2 regions of the Streptomyces sp. NPDC003379 genome follow, and region 2 is predicted to be linked to the other one. Evidence: riboswitches for the same ligand, from Rfam matches in the RefSeq annotation. Region 2 holds a riboswitch; the other holds the start of a gene.

Region 1 (3,396 bases), on a different contig from region 2:
CGTCGATGCGGACCTCTTCGGCGGCCCCGGCACCGGCGCGTCGGGCGGCCTCGGCGCCGGTCTCGCCGCGCTCGGCGCCCTGCTGCTGCCCCGCTTCGACGTACTGCTCGGCCGACTCGACCTGGACGCCCGCCTTGCCCGCGCCGACCTGGTCGTCACCGCCGAGGGCGCCCTGGACCACCAGACTTCGTACGGCAAGATCCCCGCCGAGGTGGCCCGCCGCGCCAAGCGGTTCGGCCGCCCGGTCCTGGTGCTCGCCGGCACCATCGGGGACGGCGCGCACACCGTCCGCGCGCTGGGCGTGGACGCCTACAGCGCGATCCTGCCCGCCCCGGTGTCGCTGACCGAGGCGCTCGGCCGGGGCGGCGAGTTCCTCACCGACGCGACCGAGCGGGCCCTGCGGATGATCCGGCTCGGGACGCAGCTGTCCGGAGGCCGGCTGCCCGTGGGTCAGGCGGCGGCGCTGGTGTCCGGCACGCAGCGGCCGTCCTCGGTGCGGTAGCTCCACCGAGCGCCGTCCGCCACCAGCTCCTTGACGGCGCGTACGAAACGCTCGACGTGCTCGTCCGGGGTGCCCGCGCCGAAGCTCACGCGGATCGCGTTCAGCGACTTCTCGCCGGGCGCCGCCTCGGGGGCGCCGCACTCGCCGGGCTCGTCGGCCTCGCCGCCGAGGAGGGTGCGCACCAGCGGGTGGGCGCAGAACAGGCCGTCCCGTACGCCGATCCCGTACTCGGCGGAGAGCGCGGCGGCGAAGTGCGAGCTGTTCCAGCCGTCCACGACGAAGGAGATGACGCCCACGCGCGGCGCGTCGTCACCGAAGAGCGAGAGCACCCGCACGGCGGGCACCTCGGCGAGCCCCTCGCGCACCGTCTTGATCAGATGCCGCTCACGGGCGACCAGCTCGTCGAAGCCCGCGTCGGTGAGGGCCTTGCAGGCGGAGGCGATGGAGTAGACGCCGATGACGTTCGGCGACCCGGCCTCGTGACGGGCCGCGGTGTCGTGCCACTCCACGTCCACGCCGCCGCCTGCTTCCTTGGGGCGTCGCGCCACCTTCCGCGAGGCCCCGCCGCCCGCGAGGTAGGGCTCGGCGGCGCGCAGCCAGTCGGAGCGGCCCGCGAGCACGCCCGAGCCGAAGGGCGCGTACAGCTTGTGCCCGGAGAACGCGACCCAGTCGACGTCCAACTCCCTTACGGACACCGGGTGATGGGGGGCGAGCTGCGCTGCGTCGAGCACGATCCGGGCGCCGTGCGCGTGCGCGGCGGCGGCCAGCTCCCGCACCGGCCACAGCTCGCCGGTGACGTTGGAGGCGCCGGTGACGCAGACCAGGGCGGGCCCGTAGGGGTGGCGGTCGGCCAGCGCCCGTTCCAGGGTCTGCACGGCCTCGTCGGGGGTGCGGGGCGCGTCGAGGTACGTCACCTGGGCGTCCCGCCACGGCAGGAGCGAGGCGTGGTGCTCGGTCTCGAAGACGAAGACCTGGCAGTTCGCGGGCAGGGCGGCGGCGAGCAGGTTCAGCGAGTCGGTGGTGGACCGGGTGAAGACGACCTGGTCGTCCGCGCGGCAGTCGAGGAACTCGGCGACGGCCGTACGGGAGTTCTCGAACAGGTCGGTGGAGAGCTGCGAGAGGTATCCGGCGCCGCGGTGCACGCTGCCGTAGTACGGCGCGTACGCGGCCACGTCGTCCCACACCCGCTGCAGCGCGGGCGCGCTCGCCGCGTAGTCGAGCGCGGCGTACGTCACCTCACCGCCGGTGACCAGCGGCACGGTGACGTCCCGGCCGAGCACGGCCAGCGGGGCACAGACGGAGGAGTCGGCGGCGACGGCGGAAACAGACATGGCGGTATCTCCCTGCGGGCAAGGCGGAACGGCTGCGAAAGATCCCGTGCGGCAGCGCGACGGCTGTCCGGCGTACGGGTGTTGCCTCGACGCACGGCGCTCTTCGCCGGGCGGAGGGTGTGAAAAACGGGGCCGACAGGCCCTATCGCATTCGCTTGCTCACGAGACTGCTCCCTTGAGGACCAGGACCCCAGGGCTGTGACATTCACCGATGTCCAGGGGTCCGCGCTTGCCATACGCCTTGCTGCGTACGACCTGGTCTTCACCCGGGGCACCCCGCCACGGACGGAGGGTTGCCGGACAGCGGGCCGGGGCCGTAGTCGCTGTCACTCATGACCTGTCCTGCATCTTGCCACAAGATCTTCGACGCGCAAGGCGCGGTCCAGGATCCGGACCGCGCCTCGCGTCACATGTGTCGGCCTCAGGCCCGGTGATCAGCGGCTGCTGGCCGTCACCCACCGCTCCAGGGACTTCTTCGCGGCCCCGGAGTCGATGGCCCGAGCCGCCTTCGCCATGCCGACGCGGATCTGCTCCACCAGCGGCTCGTCGGTCGGCGCGAGGGCGACCAGCGCCGCCGCCGCGTTCAGCAGCACCGCGTCCCGCACCGGCCCGCTCTCGCCGTCGAGCAGCCGCAGGGCGACCTCCGCGTTGTACGAGGCGTCGGCGCCCCGCAGCGCCTCGACGGGCACGAGGCCGATCCCGACGTCACGGGGGTCGAAGGACTCCTCGCGCACCGCCCCGTCCCGCACGACCCACACCCGCGAGGTGGCCGTGGTCGTGAGCTCGTCGAGCCCGTCGTCGCCCCGGAAGACCAGGGCCGACGAGCCGCGCTCGGCGAGCACTCCGGCGACGATCGGCGCCATGCGGGCGTCGGCCACACCGGTGGCCTGGGCCCGCACCTTGGCGGGGTTGGTGAGCGGACCGAGGAAGTTGAAGGTCGTACGGATCCCCAGCTCCTTGCGGGCGGGCGCCACATGGCGCAGCGCCGGGTGGAACTTCACCGCGAAGCAGAAGGTGATCCCGGCCTCCTCGGCCACCTCGGCCACGCGCTGGGGCGTGAGGTCCAGGTTGACGCCCAGCTTCTCCAGTACGTCGGAGGCACCGGACGCGCTGGAGGCGGCGCGGTTGCCGTGCTTGACGACCTTCGCGCCCGTGCCCGCGACGACGATCGCGGACATGGTCGAGATGTTGACGGTCTTGGCGCCGTCGCCGCCCGTGCCGACGATGTCGACGCTCGGCCCCGGCACGTCGATGACGCGTGCGTGCGCGTACATGGCGCGCACCAGACCGGAGATCTCCTCGACGGTCTCCCCCTTGGCCCGCAGCGCGACCGCGAACCCCGCGATCTGCGCGTCGGTGGCCTCGCCGCGCATGATGCGGTCCATCGCCCAGGCCGTGTCGTCGGCGCTCTGGTCGTGCCCGTCGAGCAGGCCGTTCAGTACGTCGGGCCAGGAACGGCCCGCCGCGGTAGTGCCTCCTGCGGGGGTCACAGCGCTCATAGCCGCTCCTGGTCTTCGTCTGTGGGAAGGAGACCCCGACACGTCGGGGTGGGACCACCCTATC
Region 2 (3,396 bases):
GGCAGCATCCGGAAGTAGTCGGCAGGCGCCCACGGGGTGTGCGAGAAGTGGCCGATCCGCAGGTCCTCGCGGAGCTCGCGGAGCATGCCCGGCACCAGCGTCAGGTGGTAGTCCTGCACGAGGACCGCCGCCCCCGGGGCCGCCTCGGCCGCCAGCGCCTGGGCGAACGCGCGGTTGTACGTCTCGTACGCCTCCCACTGCGCGCGGAACTCCGGGCCGAAGGCCGGTTCCAGGGGGGTCTGGTACAGCATGTGGTGGACGAACCACAGGACCGAGTTGGCGATGCCGTTGTACGCCGCCGCGTGCACGCCCTCGCGGGAGCCCGCGTCGATGTCGAGCATCCGCACGCCCGGCTCGCCGACGCCGCGCCGCACCGCCTCCCGGTCGCCCTCGCCGAGCGCCGCGCACACCCAGAGGGCGTCCGCCTCGTCGCCGATGGCGCTCAGCCCGGAGACGAGACCGCCGCCGCCGCGTTTGGCGGTCAGCTCGCCGTCCTCTGTGACGGTGTACGAGACGGGGCCGCGGTTGGACGCGACGAGTACCTGTGCTTGCGCTGCTGCTGTTCGGGGCTCGGGGACCATGTGGCAAAACGTAGCCCGTCCCGGGGCCGGGCAAACGTACGACCGGAAGCGGTCACGCCACGCGCCGGTGCGCGTACTCCGCGATGCCGGCCATCGGCGGCCGCTCCTCCGTGTCCACGGCGTGGGTCCGCGGCACGAATCCGTGCTCGCCCCGCTCGAACTGCGTCAGCTCCGGGCGTACGAGATGTCCGCGCGCGAGCCGCAGCTGCGCCGTCCGGTAGATCGCCGCCGCCATCCGCCCGAGCGCCTGCCCGTCCTGGTGGCGGTGCTTGCGCACCCCGACGTCCACCTGCGCCAGCGCGTCCAGGCCGACCGTGTGCAGCGCGTCGACGAGCAGCCCCAGTTCCACGCCGTACCCGACGGGGAACGGCAGCCGCTCCAGGAGCGACCTGCGGGCCGCGTACTCGCCGCCCAGCGGCTGGACGAAACCGGCGAGCAGCGGCCAGTGCATGTTCAGCAGCGGCCGCGCCATCAGCTCGGTCACCCGGCCGCCCTGGCCCGCGGCCTCGCCGAGCGGACGGTCGTACATCGCCTTCACGAAGGCCACGTCCGGGTCGGTCAGGAGCGGGCCCACGATCCCCGTGACGAAGTCCGCGGAGAACTCCCGCAGATCCGCGTCGACGAACGCGACGATGTCCCCGCTCGTCACGAGCAGCGAACGCCACAGCACCTCGCCCTTGCCGGGCAGCGGCGCGATGCGCGGCAGGATCTCGTCCCGGTGGACGACCTCGGCGCCCGCCTCCCGCGCCACCCGCGCCGTACGGTCGGACGAGCCGGAGTCGATCACCACCAGCTCGTCGACCAGCGGAACCCTCTCGATCAGCTCGCGGCGGATCTCGGAGACGATCGCGCCGACCGTCTCCTGTTCGTCCAGCGCGGGCAGCACGACGCTCACCGTCGCGCCGGACGCGCGCTTGGCGGCGGACAACCGGTCCAGCGGGCGGTCGGCGACGGACCACGAACGTCCGTTCAGCCAGCGCTCGACCTCTTCCAGCACGGTCAGGGTCCTCCCATATGTGATCCATCTCGCGGTGCGGACGACTATCTCAAGGGTCCAGGGCTTCGGTTACAGTCTTGAACAACGCCGGTGACCATCGCATGTCGGGGTCGCTGCCGCGTTCGAGATCGACAACCACGTCGAGATCGACAACTGAATCCCATAATCGAATACCGCTCATCCAGAGGGGCAGAGGGATACGGCCCGTTGAAGCCCCGGCAACCCTCCAGCCGGTCTCGGACGCGATCAAGTGATCAGCGCCGCGAGGCTCCCGGCTAGGGAAGGTGCCAATTCCGTCTCGCGGCGAGATGCGCCGCGGGGAAGATGAGGAGAAAGGGCCTCCCCTCCATGGCTGTGCAGACTGTCGCCACCGAAACCCCCGCCACGACCGTTGACCTCGGTCCCGCCTCGGGTCTCTCCTGCCGGGAATGCGGCACCAAGTTCCCGCTCGGCCCGATCTTCGCCTGCGCCGAGTGTTTCGGCCCCCTCGAAGTCGCGTACGACCTGCCCCTCGGCGACCCGGAAGCCCTCCGCAAGCGGATCGAGGCCGGGCCCGCCAACATCTGGCGCTACGCCCCGCTGCTGCCCGTCCCCGCCGACGTCGCCGACAAGCCGAATCTCAACCCCGGCTGGACCAAGCTCGTCAAGGCCGACAACCTCGCGCGTGAACTCGGCGTCGAGCAGGGCAAGTTGTTCGTCAAGGACGACTCCGGCAACCCCACGCACTCCTTCAAGGACCGCGTCGTCGCGCAGGCCCTGGAGGCGGCGAGGGCCTTCGGCTTCACCACGCTCTCCTGCTCCTCCACCGGCAACCTCGCGGGCGCCGTCGGCGCCGCCGCGGCCCGCGCCGGCTTCCGCTCCTGCGTGTTCATCCCGCACGACCTGGAGCAGGGCAAGGTCGTCATGGCCGCGGTCTACGGCGGTGAGCTCGTCGGCATCGAGGGCAACTACGACGACGTGAACCGCTTCTGCTCCGAGCTGATCGGCGACCCGCTGGGCGAGGGCTGGGGCTTCGTCAACGTCAACCTCCGGCCGTACTACGGCGAGGGTTCCAAGACCCTCGCGTACGAGATCTGCGAGCAGCTGGGGTGGGAGCTGCCCGACCAGCTGGTCATCCCGATCGCCTCCGGCTCACAGCTCACGAAGATCGACAAGGGGCTCAAGGAGCTGATCGCGCTCGGCCTCGTGGCGGACAAGCCGTACAAGATCTTCGGTGCGCAGGCGGAGGGATGCTCTCCGGTGTCGGCCGCCTTCAAGGCGGGCCACGACGTCGTACGCCCCCAGAAGCCGGACACCATCGCCAAGTCCCTCGCCATCGGCAACCCCGCCGACGGGCCGTACGTCCTCGACATCGCGCGCCGCACGGGCGGCGCCGTGGAGGACGTGAACGACGAGCAGGTCGTCGACGCGATCAAGCTCCTCGCGCGGACCGAGGGCATCTTCGCGGAGACCGCCGGGGGGGTGACCGTGGGCGTCACGAGGAAGCTGGTCGAGGCGGGGCTCATCGATCCCTCGCTGACCACGGTCGTGCTGAACACAGGAGATGGCCTGAAGACGCTGGACGCCGTCGCTGAGACGTCGCAGGCCACTGCCACGATCCGGCCCAGCGTCGAGGCGTTCCGCGCCGCGGGGCTTGCCCGTTAGCCGCCGTAGGGCCTGAGCTTTCCTTCCGACCTGAACTACCGAGGTGAACCCATGAGCGTGAACGTCCGGATTCCTACCATCCTCCGCACCTACACCGGCGGCAAGGCCGAAGTGGCCGCCGAGGGGGCGACCCTGGGGCAGGTCATCGCCGACCTGGAGAAGAACCACACCGGC

Evidence for each region. Region 2 has a riboswitch for S-adenosylmethionine ahead of thrC (threonine synthase). Riboswitches for the same ligand answer to the same signal wherever they lie in the genome.
Region 1: another riboswitch for S-adenosylmethionine. It lies ahead of ACWDVB_RS35085 (aminotransferase class V-fold PLP-dependent enzyme); the one in region 2 lies ahead of thrC (threonine synthase).

What each region holds. Positions count from the first base shown of each region.
Region 1 is NZ_JBSFRK010000055.1:34,058-37,453, reverse strand. Features, by position in the region: gene ACWDVB_RS35090 (glycerate kinase family protein) at 1-502, shown strand, start outside; gene ACWDVB_RS35085 (aminotransferase class V-fold PLP-dependent enzyme) at 451-1,833, opposite strand; SAM riboswitch class IV at 2,054-2,171, opposite strand; gene trpD (anthranilate phosphoribosyltransferase) at 2,268-3,332, opposite strand.
Region 2 is NZ_JBSFRK010000061.1:4,717-8,112, forward strand. Features, by position in the region: gene ACWDVB_RS36205 (alpha,alpha-trehalose-phosphate synthase (UDP-forming)) at 1-581, opposite strand, end outside; gene ACWDVB_RS36210 (glucosyl-3-phosphoglycerate synthase) at 634-1,578, opposite strand; SAM riboswitch class I at 1,753-1,909, shown strand; gene thrC (threonine synthase) at 1,927-3,222, shown strand; gene ACWDVB_RS36220 (MoaD/ThiS family protein) at 3,274-3,396, shown strand, end outside.